DNA from 2 places in the Acetobacter sp. P1H12_c genome. Region 2 is predicted to be linked to the other one. Evidence: predicted binding sites of a transcription regulator. Region 2 holds the regulator's gene; the other holds the start of a gene.

Region 1 (7,290 bases), on a different contig from region 2:
GGTGCGGTGGAATGTGACCTGCATCCGCTTATCCCGGATCTGACAGAAGCGGGGCAAACGCTGGCCCGTGCGCTCAGCCGGATTGCAGAACCCCTGCGTACCCTTGCTGAACGGCTTCAGGCCCGCCTGCAGGATGATGCAGACTCTCTGGATAGCGTGACCCGTGGCCGCATTGAAGCCATGGTCCGGGGGCTACGCCGCCGCGCTATCACCCGGCTGGATGCGTGGACGTCCATGCTGGATGCGCTGGATCAGCCGCCTCTGGCCGATACAACACCCACGCATATTCACTTCATCCGTCTGGATCGGCGGCAACAGCAGCGGCCCGGCGAACATGATGTTGGCCTGCATCGCCACTGGCTGGACCCGACCATTCCTTTTGCCGCCGTCATGGCCATGCCCGCGCAAGGCATGCTGATCACATCGGCCACCCTGCGCGATCAGTCAGACACTCAGCACAGGCAGGACGAACCGGAAACAGAGGAAACCGAGCGTGCATGGGAAGCTGCGGAAGCCCGCACCGGAGCCAACCACTTCCCCTCTCCTGCCATTCGCGCCAGTCTGACCAGCCCGTTTGATTACGCCCGGCAGACCCGTACCTTTATTATTACGGACGTGGACCACGCCAGTATTGCCGATCTGGCCGCCGCATACCGCACACTGTTTGAAGCCTCAGGCGGCGGCGGACTAGGCCTGTTTACCGCCATTTCCCGCCTGCGGGGAGTGCACAGCCGTATTGCCCCGGCACTGGAAGATCAGGGTCTGCCGCTTTACGCCCAGCATGTGGACGCAATGGACAACGCAACCCTGGTGGATATTTTCCGCACGGAAGAACATGCGTGCCTTCTGGGGACGGACGCCATGCGTGACGGCGTGGACGTTCCGGGGAATGCCCTGCGTCTGGTTGTGTTTGAACGGGTCCCCTGGCCGCGCCCGGACATTCTGCACAGAGAACGCCGCATTCACCTCTCGGGCGGTGATACCACCGGATATGACGACAGGATTGCGCGCCTGCGGTTGCGTCAGGCTTTTGGGCGACTGATCAGAAGTCAGTCTGACAAAGGCGTTTTTGTGCTGCTGGACCGCCGCACACCCTCACGGCTGCTTTCGGCATTTCCACCCGGAGCAGAGGTCCGTCGTATGGGGCTGGCAGACGCAGCGCGGGAAATCAGAGCGTTTTTATAAATCGCGCAGTCCGGCTGCCAGATGGAGCGTGATACGCGGACCAAACAGGCAGACCAAAACGCACGTCCGGGCTTTAAGGCCCTTCGTCTTAAGCCGAGTTAGATCGGCTTAAGTTCAGTCGCGGCAACTTTACCACGCTCGGTCACGAGTTCGTATGAGACCTTTTCGTTCTCATTCAGCCCACGCAGACCAGCAGCCTGCACAGCGGTGATATGAACAAACACATCCTTGCCCCCATCGTCAGGTGCGATGAAGCCAAAGCCTTTAGTGGCATTAAACCATTTAACTGTACCGGTCGGCATAGGCGGGTAACTTTCCCAGATATCTCCTACCGGACAACCATATGACCGGTTACAGGATGTACTCATCGGGTCACGAAGATGCGGTCTTGTCAATCAAAATACCCATCTTCTGCGGTCCTTACCGGGCGTGTGCGCCCAGATGTTCTTCAAGGAATGCAAGGCTGCGCTTCTGCGCCAGCTTGTAGGCTTCCGGGGCAAACGATGCCCGTTGTGAACAGCCGAACCCATGCCCGGCACCATCGTACACGTAAATTTCAATTTCAGGATGCGCTGCACGAATGATGCTCACATCTGTGTGCGGAATACTGGTATCGGCCTCCCCAAAATGGAGCTGAACCGGGCAACGCGGAGTCTCATCAACCCGCGATGCAATCCCGCCCCCATACCAGCTTACGGCAGCGGCAAAACGATCCGTCCGGCAAGAGGCTTCCCACGCCAGCAGGCCGCCCCAGCAATACCCGATAAGACCAACATCCACCTTCCCCAGTGCTGCGGCTGAGGCTTCAAGATCCAGCAGTGTTTCCGCCAGTGGAATCTGGCTGCGCAGAGCAAGTCCGGTCTGGATATCCGCTTGTTCATAACCCAGCTCCACACCGCGCTCGGCGCGGTCGAACACAGCCGGGGCAATCACATGGAAACCGTGCTCGGCAAATATGTCGCACACATGCCGGATATGCCCGTTCACACCAAAAATTTCCTGCACCACAACCAGCGCATACGGCATTTCCGCATGGCCAGCTTCGTAAGCCGAAAACTCATGTCCATCAGCCGCTTTCAACGTGATAATCTGTCCCACCCGGTTCTCTCCCCTGAAGAAAAATGACATCACAAAGAAAGTTTTCCACATTTCTTGACTCAGGGGGAGGACAAACCTATCTCCTGTTCTGGCACTCCCGGGGTGGGAGTGCTAACGCAACGCGGCGTTTATTACGCGCGGCAGATGCCGGTGGTGTTGCTTCCTGACAAGGGCGCCACCGCAGCAAACAGAATGTGGAGCGATCCATAATGACGAAGTTTCGTCCTTTACACGACCGGGTAGTCGTTCGTCGCCTTGCTGGCGAAGAAAAGACCGTCGGCGGCATCATCATTCCGGATACGGCTAAAGAAAAGCCCATGGAAGGTGAAGTGGTTTCTGCTGGTCCCGGCGCTCGCAATGAGCAGGGTCAGGTTGTAGCGCTTGATGTCAAGGCTGGTGACCGCGTCCTGTTCGGCAAATGGTCCGGTACGGAAGTGAAGATCGACGGCGAAGAGCTGCTGATCATGAAAGAAAGCGACATTCTGGGCGTGATTTCCGCCTGAGTGGACCGCGCTGATCCGCTTTTCGACCTTATAAACTGATCTCTCACAGGAGAATTTGATATGGCTGCCAAAGACGTAAAGTTTGGTGGTGACGCTCGCCAGCGTATGCTGCGCGGCGTTGACATCCTCGCTGATGCCGTAAAAGTCACGCTCGGCCCCAAAGGCCGCAATGTTGTGCTCGACAAGAGCTTCGGCGCACCGCGCATCACCAAAGACGGTGTGTCTGTTGCCAAAGAAATCGAACTGGCTGACAAGTTCGAAAACATGGGCGCACAGATGCTGCGCGAAGTGGCCTCCAAAACCAACGATATCGCTGGTGACGGCACGACCACAGCAACCGTTCTGGCTCAGGCCATCGTGCGTGAAGGCCACAAGGCTGTTGCCGCTGGCATGAACCCGATGGACCTCAAGCGCGGGATCGACAAGGCCGTTCATGCCGTTGTTGAGGAACTGAAGAAGAACACCAAGAAGATCACCACCCCGGCGGAAACCGCTCAGGTCGGCACGATCTCCGCTAACGGTGAAGCCGAAATCGGCGAGATGATCTCCGAAGCCATGCAGAAAGTTGGCTCCGAAGGCGTTATCACCGTTGAAGAAGCCAAGCACTTCCAGACGGAACTGGACGTGGTTGAAGGCATGCAGTTCGACCGTGGCTACATCTCCCCCTACTTCGTGACCAACACGGAGAAGATGACGGCCGATCTGGAAAACCCCTACATCCTGATCCATGAAAAGAAGCTGTCTTCTCTTCAGCCGATTCTGCCGCTGCTTGAAGCCGTTGTGCAGTCCGGCCGTCCGCTGCTGATCATTGCAGAAGACGTGGACGGTGAAGCTCTGGCAACGCTGGTTGTCAACAAGCTGCGCGGTGGCCTGAAAATTGCTGCTGTTAAAGCTCCGGGCTTTGGTGACCGTCGTAAAGCCATGCTGGAAGATATCGCAATCCTGACCGGTGGCCAGGTCATCAGCGAAGACCTCGGCATCAAGCTGGAAACCGTCACGCTGCCCATGCTCGGCACGGCTAAAAAAGTCCGTATCGACAAAGAAAACACGACGATCGTTGATGGCGCCGGCAAGACCGACGAAATCAAAGGCCGTTGCAAGCAGATCCGTGCGCAGATCGAGGAAACCACCTCTGACTACGACCGTGAAAAGCTGCAGGAACGTCTGGCCAAACTGGCTGGCGGCGTTGCCGTGATCCGCGTTGGTGGCTCCACGGAAATCGAAGTGAAGGAACGCAAGGACCGCGTTGACGACGCTCTGCACGCAACCCGCGCTGCCGTTGAAGAAGGCATTGTTCCGGGTGGCGGCACAGCTCTGGCCCGCGCTTCTGCAAAGCTGGCTCACCTGCACTATCATAACGACGATCAGCGCGTTGGTGGCGACATCATCCGCAAGGCTCTGCAGGCTCCCCTGCGCCAGATCGCTCACAATGCAGGTGAAGATGGTGCGGTCATCGCCAACAAGGTGCTGGAATCCGAAGACTACGCTTTCGGCTTCGATGCACAGGCTGGCGAATACAAGAACCTGGTTGACGCCGGTATTATCGACCCGACCAAGGTTGTCCGCACGGCTCTGCAGGACGCAGCTTCTGTTGCTGGCCTGCTGATCACGACGGAAGCCATGGTTGCTGAACGCCCTGAAAAGAAAGCCGCTCCGGCTGGCGGCCCTGACATGGGCGGCATGGGTGGTATGGATTTCTAAATCCTCCATACGAATTGAGTGGTCGGAAGCTGGTCCAGTCAGCTTCCGATTACACAAAAATCATAGAAAAGGCGGTTGTGACACTATGTCGCACCCGCCTTTTTTGTTTCATGCAATTTTAATTCAATAACCTTGTCGGTGAAAAAACTTGAGCTGCGCACATGGTAAATTACGCTATGGGTAGGTATACTTGCTTTACAATGAGGTGAGACTTACCTCCCAAACACTTCCAAAACCGTCTTGTGGACACTCCGTCCAAAGAGATTGTTATTACAAGCAGGTTAAGTAAAAATGATTGAAACAAAAAATTTCCAAGGACCTCCTAAAAACATTTCCCCTCCCCTTACTGAGGGAATATGGTCATTTGGTCCTGTTGGTGGTTTTTTTCTAACTGAATCACTGATACTTAGCCCTAATGGAACAATAGATGGCTATTACCACCATAATGAACGTTCTTGGCGCATAGAAAATTATCGTCTCCTTATTTTAGGAGAAGATGGCACTCTGATGTGGCGTTCTATTGAAGCCTTTAGAGATCCTGAAGGGCTCATCAATATAATCCTAGAACACCCTTCTGCTCCTGACACACGATTTATTCTGAAACAAAATCGACCTCAGGCAGCCCCTCAATCACTCCCTCAGACAGTAGCAGAACCTTCTCCATTATCTGAGTCTGTTTCTGCAGCAGTACCCGCAGGTCTGTCTGACGCTGAATTCCTGTTCCCATCAGACCTTGAAGTCACAAACCTAAAAGTCGGGAAAGTGCTGCTGGTTGGCTCCTGCCTGACTGCGCTTTATCATGAGCAGCTTCAGGCACGGCACCCTGAAACGGCATTTGATTATATCCCTTATAATTTCGTCAGCGTTCTTCCTGAGGCTCCGCCCTCCCCTGTCTCGGACTATGATTTCCAGTATCTGCAAATCCCGCTACGCTCTGTATTGAGCGACCGCGTTATCTGGGGTTTTCGTTTTAACGAGGAAGGCTTCACCAAAACCATCCTGCAGGACGCTTACAGCATCATTGATGCCATGCTTTCCAGCGCGATGATCTACAATGAGCGCCATGGCCTCCTGACATTCGTCTCCAATTTCATTGTGCCGCAGATGAGCACCGCATCCAGCATGTATGAGCGCGGCAGCAACAATGATCTGGCGACAATCGTTCAGAGACTGAATGACTATCTGAACGAGAAAGTCGCAGGCTATAAAAATGCTTATCTTCTGAATGTTGATGCCGTCGCATCAACAATGGGCAAGCGTTATATTCTGGATGATCTCGTTTATTTCTATTCGCATGGTGCTGTGACCTATCAGGATTGGGATGATTTTGGCTCTATTGCCAGAAATGAGCCCATCCCTCCTCTGGAAACAGTTTATCCTGTCAAAAAAGATGCGTTCCTTGATGCTATCTTCCGTCAGATGGTTACGGCTTACCGAACCACAAAGCAGGTAGATCAGGTCAAGGCAGTTGTGTTCGATCTTGATAACACGCTGTGGCGGGGTCAGATTGCCGAACATTATCGCCCCGAAGCGCAACCCTGGCCCCGCACTGATGGCTGGCCTCTCGGAATCTGGGAAGCCATTCACTATCTGCGGGCTCGCGGCATCCTTGTCGCGATCTGCTCCAAAAATGACTATGACTACGTTAAGAACAGATGGGATGATGTCATTGAGCCCAAGCTGATTTCTCTGGATGATTTCTCGTCCGTCAAAATCAACTGGACACCCAAGGCTCAGAACATTTCTGCAATCTGCAAAGAATTCAACATCAAACCAAAGAGTGTGGTTTTTGTTGATGACAACCCTGTAGAACGTGCCGCTGTTGCGTCTGCTCTGCCGGATGTCAGGGTCATCGGCGGCAATCCGTATCTGACACGTCGTATTCTCCTGTGGTCTGCTGAAACGCAGATTGCACGGATGACAGAAGAATCTGGCAAACGTGAAGAAATGATTCGGGGCCAGATTGAGCGTGAAGAAACCCGTTCCACCATGGACAGGTCAGAATTCCTTGCGTCTCTTCACTGTGAGGTCTCGTTCATCAATATTACCAGCACAGATCAGCCTGAATTTGGCCGTGCACTGGAACTGACGAACAAGACCAATCAGTTCAACACGAACGGCCAACGCTGGTCTTTTGAAAATATTGCAGATTTTCTGAAGACTGGCGGGAAAATTCTTGCGTTCAAGGTCAAAGACAAATTCACCGAATACGGTCTTGTTGGCGTCCTTTACCTGAAAGGCACCGAAATCACGCAATACGTGATGAGTTGCCGTGTTCTGGGGATGGAAGTGGAAGAGTTTGTTGTAGCAGAAGCGGTCAGGCTCCTGCGCTCCGCCCATACAGGCGAGACGGACATCACGGCCACTATCAAAGAAACGCCTGATAACACCCCTTGCCGGGAAGTTTATCTGCGTGCTGGCTTCCGGGAAATTGCGCCACACGATGGGGTCAGGCGCTTCATTCTGGATGGTGATGAAGTGCCAATGCTGCCACTCCACATCAAGAAGGCCTGATATAAAAAGCCCCCGTATCCTCAAAGATACGGGGGCTTTTTCTTAGATAATGTAATCAATCGGTGGAAGCATCTGGTCCATACTTAAGGCTGGCATGCCCGAATGTCTGGTTCCCACCTTCCGTGCAGGATTGCCGACCACCGTTGTGAAGGGCGGCACCGATTCCAAAACAATTGAACCAGCACCTATTTTCGCCCCTTCCCCAACTTCAATGTTTCCCAGCACTTTTGCGCCTGCGCCGATCAACACTCCTCGCCTTACTTTGGGATGTCGATCCCCAGAATGCTTC
Region 2 (7,290 bases):
AATACGGCGCGCAGATAGGCGGCTTCAAAAAACGTGCGGTCAAGCGGCATTTTCCATGAGGGGTCTACCCGCACATGCGGAAGAGACTGCTTCAGGCAGACGCTGCCCTGCGGGCCTTCCGCCAGAAACACCATGTTGAGGTTGCCGTCACTGACTTCCCACACCCGCCATGCATCCGGTGTGCCCCCAAGGCGCGCCGCAATGGCCGGGAGTGTTGCAAGAAAGGTCCGGACGCCTTCAAGGTCCAGAGGGGTGTAGGAAGAAGCCTGCTGCGCGTTTGGCGTCGTCATGGTGTTTCTGTTGTTCCGGACTTTGGTGTGCCTGTGGGGGGAAGGCTGCCCACACAGCACAGAAAATGCTCAGGCAGAGCGTTGCGGCTCTGCCCGAAAAACACCTTAATCGAGACAGGCCTGTTTGAAAGCCTGAAACGCCCGCGCCCGGTGGCTTATGGCGTTTTTCTCGGCCTCTTCCATTTCGGCAAAGGTTCGGCTTTCTCCCGTGGGGGTAAAAATCGGGTCATAGCCATGACCTTTTTCACCGCGCGGGGGCCATATGATGCTGCCATCCACGCGCCCTTCAAAGCTATGGGTGGTGCCGTCCGGGTAGGCAAGACACAGCACACAGATAAACCATGCGTCGCGCTCGTCAGAGCCGATGCCGTATTCAATCCGGGCCATGGCGGCGGGGAAGTCTTTGTCCGGGCCAGCCCAGCGGGCTGAGTAAATGCCCGGAGCGCCGCCCAGCGCGCTGACGCACAGGCCGGAATCATCCGCCAGAGCGGGCAGACCCGTTGCCCTGGCCGCCGCCAGCGCCTTGATGGCGGCGTTCCCGGCAAACGTGGTGGCGGTTTCTTCCGGTTCCGGCAGATTGAGATCCCCGGCGGACAGCACGGTCACCCCAAAATCCGCCAGCAGGGTCGAAAATTCGGCCAGCTTGCCTGCATTATGGCTGGCCAGAACCAGTTTACTGCCTGCTTCCAGCTTATCAGCCTCCGGTTTGCCGGGCGTCATGTCAGCGGTTCTCCGCGGTTTCAACAGCCAGCGTCTGGGCGTCAAACAGGACGGACACGCCGGTGCGGGCCAGTGCAAACAGCTCGTTGAAAGCATCTTCCGTAAACGGAGACTCTTCGGCTGTGCCCTGAATTTCTACAATGCGGCGGTCGGCTGTCAGCACAAAATTGGTGTCAGCGGCGGCGGCGCTGTCTTCTTCATAGTCCAGATCCAGCACCGGGCCTGCCTTGGTCAGACCGCAGGACACGGCGGCAACCTGCCCGCGCAGCGGCATATGGGTCAGCACGTTTTTGGCCACAAGTTGTCCAAGGGCCAGACGCAGGGCCACCCATGCCCCGGTAATGGAGGCGCAGCGTGTGCCGCCGTCGGCGTTCAGAACGTCACAGTCCAGCGTGATGCTCATTTCCCCCAGAGCGGCCAGATCCACTACGGAGCGCAGGGAGCGGCCAATCAGGCGCTGGATTTCCTGCGTGCGGCCAGACTGCTTGCCTTTGGCGGCTTCACGGTTGCCACGGGTATGGGTGGCGCGGGGCAGCATGCCGTATTCCGCCGTCACCCAGCCGGTGCCTTTGCCACGCAGGAAAGGCGGTACGCGGTTTTCAACACTGGCGACGCAGAGCACTTCCGTGCCGCCGACGCGGATAAGGGCCGAGCCTTCCGCGTGGCGGGCAAAGCCGGTTTCAATGGTGACGGGGCGCATCTGGTTGGGCTGGCGGCCGGACGGGCGCATGGGGAACTCCTTAAAACAATATGGTCTCTGCACATAAAGCGGTTTTGGCAGGAGTGAAACCTTGGAGCCGCACCATTGTTTTTCTTGTCATACCGGACGCAGATGCGCAGAAGCAGAAAGATCCTGTTATGAAGGAGGAGGTCTGATCCTCATGAAACGTGGTCTGCACCCAGCAAAGCCTGTTCTGCCGCCGGGGCTGGATACCCGCTCCGCCACCATTCTGCGGGAAATTGTGGAGGAATATGTGGCCAGCGGCGAACCCGTTGGCTCACGCACGCTCTCCCGCAGGCTCGGGCTGCCGCTCTCCCCGGCCACGATCAGGAATGTCATGGCCTCTCTGACGGAAGCAGGCCTGCTGTTTTCCCCGCATACCTCCGCCGGTCGCCTGCCGACGGAGGCCGGGCTGCGTCTGTTTGTGGATGGCCTGTTGCAGTTTGGCAGTCTCTCGGAAGAAGAGCGGCGCGGGATTGGTCAGTCTCTGGAGGCGCGCGGGCGGTCTTTGCAGGATACGCTGACGGAGGCGTCCTCCCTGCTGTCTGGGATGTCCGATGCGGCCGGGCTGGTGATTGCGCCAAAAGGTGAGGGTGGCGTCAAACATATTGAATTTGTGGCGCTGGGCGGCAACCGGGCGCTGGTTGTGCTGGTGGGCACGGATGGGCATGTAGAAAACCGGGTGATTGAAACGCCCGTCGGCATGCCGCCCTCGGCTCTGGTGGAAGCCGCCAATTACTTGAACGCGCATGCCCTTGGGGCAACGCTGCCGGACCTGCGGGAGCGGGTGGGGGCGGATATTACGGAAAACCGGAGCGCGCTGGATCAGTTAACCACAGAAGTGGTGGAAAGCGGTCTGGCAATCTGGGGTGGCGGAGATGAAGAGCGCGGCGGTACCCTGATTATTCGCGGGCAGGGCAAACTGCTGACGGATGTGGACGGGCAGGAGCGCCTGCTGGCCATTCAGGCGCTGTTTGAGCGGCTGGAGCGGCAGGAAACCATGCTGCGGCTGCTGGAACTGGCGGAAAATTCTGAGGGCGTGCGGATTTTTATCGGCGCGGAGAGCGGATTATTTGGCGGCACGGGCATGTCCATGGTGGTGGCCCCCGCCCGGAACGAGGCCAACCGGATTGTCGGCGCGATTGGCGTTATTGGCCCGACACGCATCAATTATGGCCGGATTATCCCGGTTGTGGACTATACGGCCCGCTTTCTGGGCGAAATGCTGGGATAAAAGACAAAATTCGCCATGATGTGGTCAGGAAGAGCGACGAGAGTAAAGACGGCAGCGCATGAGAATGGTAAAGGACCTGCATGACAAGAACTCCGTCTTCTGGTGAACCCGGGTCTTCTTCCAATAAAAACGAGGGGAGAGAAGCCTCTTCCCGTCACGGCCCTGCATGGCGCAGGCCGCGTTTCCGCCAGTGGCGGGGGCTGCTGGGCACGGTGGCCGCCCTGGCACTTGTCGGCACGACAGGGGCTGCGGTTGTTGTCTGGACCCAGTATGAAGGCATTGTGTCTGACCTGCCGACGGTTGAGGGCCTGCGGACCTATCAGCCGCCAGTGATGAGCCGCCTTTATGCGTCCGATGACCGGCTGATTGCCGAACTGGCGGATGAACGCCGGGTTTTTGTGCCGTACAGCGCTATTCCGGATCGGGTGAAAAACGCCTTTATTGCCGCGGAAGACCAGAAATTCTGGAGCCATAAGGGCGTTGACCCGCTGGCAATCGCACGCGCCGGGCTGACAGACCTTACTCGCGGCAAGGGGCGCAGGCCGATCGGGGCCTCGACCATCACGCAGCAGGTGGCGCGCGTCATGCTGCTGGGCAGTAATGCGGTTTCCATGAAGCGAAAGGCCAAGGAAGCCTTTCTTGCCATGCGGATTGAGCAGGTTCTGCCCAAGAGCAAGATCCTCGAAATCTATCTGAACGAAATTTATCTGGGCAGTGGTGCCTACGGCATCGGGGCTGCCGCGCAGACCTATTTCAACAAACCTCTGGACCAGCTTGATGATGCGGAGGCCGCCTTCCTTGGGGCGCTGCCCAAATCCCCCACCAACTATAATCCGGTGCGCTTCCCCGAGGCCGCGCGCGGCCGCCGTAACTGGGTGCTGGAACGCATGGCCGAAACGGGCGCGCTGACGCATGAGGCTGCGCGGGCTGCGGAAGCGGAACCGCTGATCCCGCATAATTTTGTGCGTCCCGGCCCGGCCCCCGGTTCTGAATGGTTTGCTGAGGAAGTCCGCCGCCAGCTTCTGGAAAAATATGGTCAGGACATGACCATGCAGGGCGGGCTGGATGTCCATACCAGTCTGGACCCGTCCCTTCAGCTCACAGCGCAGACAATGCTGCGGCAGGGGTTGATGGCGTATGACCGCGCGCACGGTGGCTGGCGTGGGCCGGTCAGGCATGTGGAGACTATCAGCGCATCATCCTCTCAGGAGGACTGGGTCGCGGCTCTGAAAGCCGAAGTGGCCCCGCTGGGGATGCTGGACCAGTGGCGTCTGGCGGTCGTGCTGGACCCGGCGCATGGCCGGGTTGGCTGGCTGGAGGGCGCTGTTGTGCGGCGCGGGGCCACCATGCAGGGCGGGACCGCGCAAACGGGAGAAATTCAGGACCGCGATCTGGCCTGGACGCGGCGTTTCCGTCTGCTGAAGGCAGGGGATCTGGTGATGGTCGAGCCGCAGGCCGGAAGCAGCCGCGTCGGCCTGATGCAGGTGCCGCATGTGGAAGGCGCTGTGGTGACGCTGAACGCCCGTACCGGGCGCGTGCTGGCGCTGGTGGGCGGCTGGTCTTTCCAGACGTCCCAGTTTGACCGTGCAACACAGGCGCTGCGTCAGCCCGGCTCCTCCTTCAAGCCGTTTGTCTATCTGCAGGCGATGGAGCAGGGCATTTCGCCCTCTCAGTCGTTTGATGACTCGCCTGTGTCCTACGGCACATGGCACCCGAACAACTATGAGAAAGATTTCTGGGGCCCGACGTCCCTGCATGATGCGTTGCGGGAATCCCGCAATCTGGTGACCATTCGTCTGGCGGCCCATATCGGCATCAAGAATGTGGCGGATATGGCGACCCGAATCGGGCTGGTGGATTCCATGCCGCATGTGCTGCCCGCAGCACTGGGGGCTGTGGAAACAACGGTGCTGAAAGAGGCCGGAGCGTATGCGTCACTGGCCGCAGGGGGCCGGAAAGTCACCCCGACCCTGATTGATGACGTGCAGGACCGTGAAGGCCACGTGATCTGGCGTCCCGAAGGGATTTCTCTGGTCGCGGCCTCGGCTCAGGCGGCTGATGCGGGTACAGGTGCAGGCACCCCCGGTGCGGCAGCAGGTCCGTCCTCTGCTGCAGGGGCTTCCGAGACGGATGCGGTTTTCCCGGATGCCCCTAAAGGGGCCGATGGCGCAAAAGGACCGGTCCCGGCGGCAGCCCCCGTGCAGAATGATGCGGTAAAGTTCGTCATGCCCGGACAGGATGAAATTCCTGAAGTGCAGGATAACCGCCCGCGCGTGGCGTCCGAACAAAGTGCTTTCCAGATTACTACCATGTTGCAGGATGTTATCCGGCGCGGGACGGGTGTTCAGGCCGGCAAAGGGATTGATTATCCGCTGGCCGGGAAGACCGGCACCAGCCAGAACTTTAACGATGCATGGTTTGCAGGCTATTCGCCCGATCTGGTGACAGTGGTGTGGATTGGCTTTGATACGCCGACTTCACTGGGCAAGAACGAGACGGGCGGCACCATTGCCGGGCCGATCTGGAACAAGGTGATGAAAACCGCGCTGGAAGGCCGCCCGAAGCTGGATTTTGCTGCGCCGGAGGGTATCACGCTGGTGCGGTATGATACAGGCCGTGGCGTGGCGATTGATGCCTTCAAGCCCGGCCAGATTCCGGGTGTGAGCGTCAGCCTTGCGGATAACGGCGCCTCGCACGAGCTGACGGCGGCGGATACCGGGGCTGAAAACATGGCGGATTCGGAAAGTGATATGGCCGCCGGGGCAGGCCAGTCCGGCGCTGCGGCCACCGGGTCCGGCCAGCCTGCGGCTCCCGGCGCGCCAAAAGCGCCTCCGGCTGCGTCCGGGGGTGACATTGGCATGGGCGGCCTTTATTGAGGCCGTTCGCAAACATACGATTTTATAAGACCTGATGGAGAGACGGCCCGATGTCGGCTGAGACAGAAGCCCTTAATGAACAGATCAAGCAGTCGGTGGCACTGCTGAGGAGGCATCTTTAACTGGGATGTCGCTCAGGCCCGACTTGCCGAACTGAACAACCGGGCAGAAGACCCGGATTTATGGAATGATTCCGACGCAGCCCAGAAGCTGATGCGTGAACGCACCCTGCTGGCCGGGCAGGTTGACGGTGTGCAGAAGCTGGAGAGCAGCGTTCTGGATACCTGTGAACTGGTGGAGCTGGCGGAAGCGGAAGGGGATACGGAAGTGGTGGCGGAAGCCACGGCGGCCCTGAAAGCTCTGGCGGAAGAGGCCAAGCGCCGCGAGACGGAAAGCCTGTTGTCTGGCGAGGCGGATAGCAATGACTGCTATCTGGAAGTCAACGCCGGTGCCGGCGGGACGGAAGCGCAGGACTGGGCCGAGATGATGCTGCGCATGTATACCCGCTGGGCGGAAGCGCATGGCTACAAAGTCACGCTGATGGAAAGTTCGGAAGGCGAGCAGGCAGGGCTGAAATCGGCCACCATGCTGGTTTCCGGCCCGAACGCTTATGGCTGGCTGAAGACGGAGGCCGGGGTGCATCGTCTGGTGCGGATCTCCCCGTTTGATGCCGCGGCCCGCCGGCAGACGTCCTTTGCGTCCGTCTGGGTGTATCCGGTGATTGACGATTCGATTGAGATCGAAATCAATGATTCCGATCTTAAGGTGGATACCTTCCGGGCTTCCGGCGCGGGTGGCCAGCACGTCAACAAGACCGATTCGGCCATTCGTATTACCCATATCCCGACCGGGATTGTGGTGGCGTGTCAGACGGACCGCTCCCAGCACCGTAACCGTGCAACCGCCATGCAGATGCTGCGGGCGCGGATGTATGAGGTGGAGCTGCAAAAGCGTGAGGCTGCTGCCGCCGCGACGGAAGCCGCCAAAACGGATATCGGCTGGGGACACCAGATCCGTTCTTACGTTCTGGCTCCGTACCAGATGGTCAAGGATCTGCGGACCAATGTTGAAACCGGAAACCCTGCCGCTGTGCTGGACGGGGATCTGGATGCCTTCATGGCTGCCGCTCTGGCGGCGCGGGTCGGGGCGACCCGGTCCGAAGCAAGTGCAAACGCGCAATAAACTGCACGTTTGCAACAGGTTAAAAAACGGGCTCCTCTGGGGCCCGTTTTTTTATATTGCGTGGAGAACGGGAACCACGACAGATTCAGGAACGTTACAAAGAATTTTTTTTAAATTCAAATGGGCTCAAAACAGGCATGAATGACCCTGATTCTGGCACATCTCAACAGAAAGTGGCTTTTTTCTGCGGATCTGGATGATATGCCTGTTTTGTGGGCCGTCTGCATTGAAAGAGGGCAGTGTTCATTTTCGATCAAGAACATTCTT

Evidence for each region. The regulator HrcA, encoded in region 2, represses chaperone genes, less so after heat shock. The targets are predictions, from matches to a motif close to GTTNGCACTCNCNNNNNGNGAGTGCNAAC.
Region 1: the regulator HrcA is predicted to act here: its motif matches at 2,371-2,399, upstream of KP699_RS14590 (co-chaperone GroES).

What each region holds. Positions count from the first base shown of each region.
Region 1 is NZ_JACRVR010000045.1:4,787-12,076, forward strand. It holds gene KP699_RS14575 (ATP-dependent DNA helicase) at 1-1,185, shown strand, start outside; gene KP699_RS14580 (cold-shock protein) at 1,284-1,487, opposite strand; gene KP699_RS14585 (dienelactone hydrolase family protein) at 1,606-2,283, opposite strand; gene KP699_RS14590 (co-chaperone GroES) at 2,493-2,786, shown strand; gene groL (chaperonin GroEL) at 2,847-4,487, shown strand; gene KP699_RS14600 (HAD family hydrolase) at 4,779-7,001, shown strand; gene cysE (serine O-acetyltransferase) at 7,044-7,290, opposite strand, start outside.
Region 2 is NZ_JACRVR010000001.1:394-7,683, reverse strand. It holds gene mtnK (S-methyl-5-thioribose kinase) at 1-290, opposite strand, end outside; gene rdgB (RdgB/HAM1 family non-canonical purine NTP pyrophosphatase) at 396-1,010, opposite strand; gene rph (ribonuclease PH) at 1,012-1,740, opposite strand; gene hrcA (heat-inducible transcriptional repressor HrcA) at 1,892-2,965, shown strand; gene KP699_RS00020 (penicillin-binding protein 1A) at 3,046-5,841, shown strand; one part of gene prfB (peptide chain release factor 2) at 5,892-5,960, shown strand; one part of gene prfB (peptide chain release factor 2) at 5,962-7,023, shown strand; gene KP699_RS00010 (hypothetical protein) at 7,165-7,290, shown strand, end outside.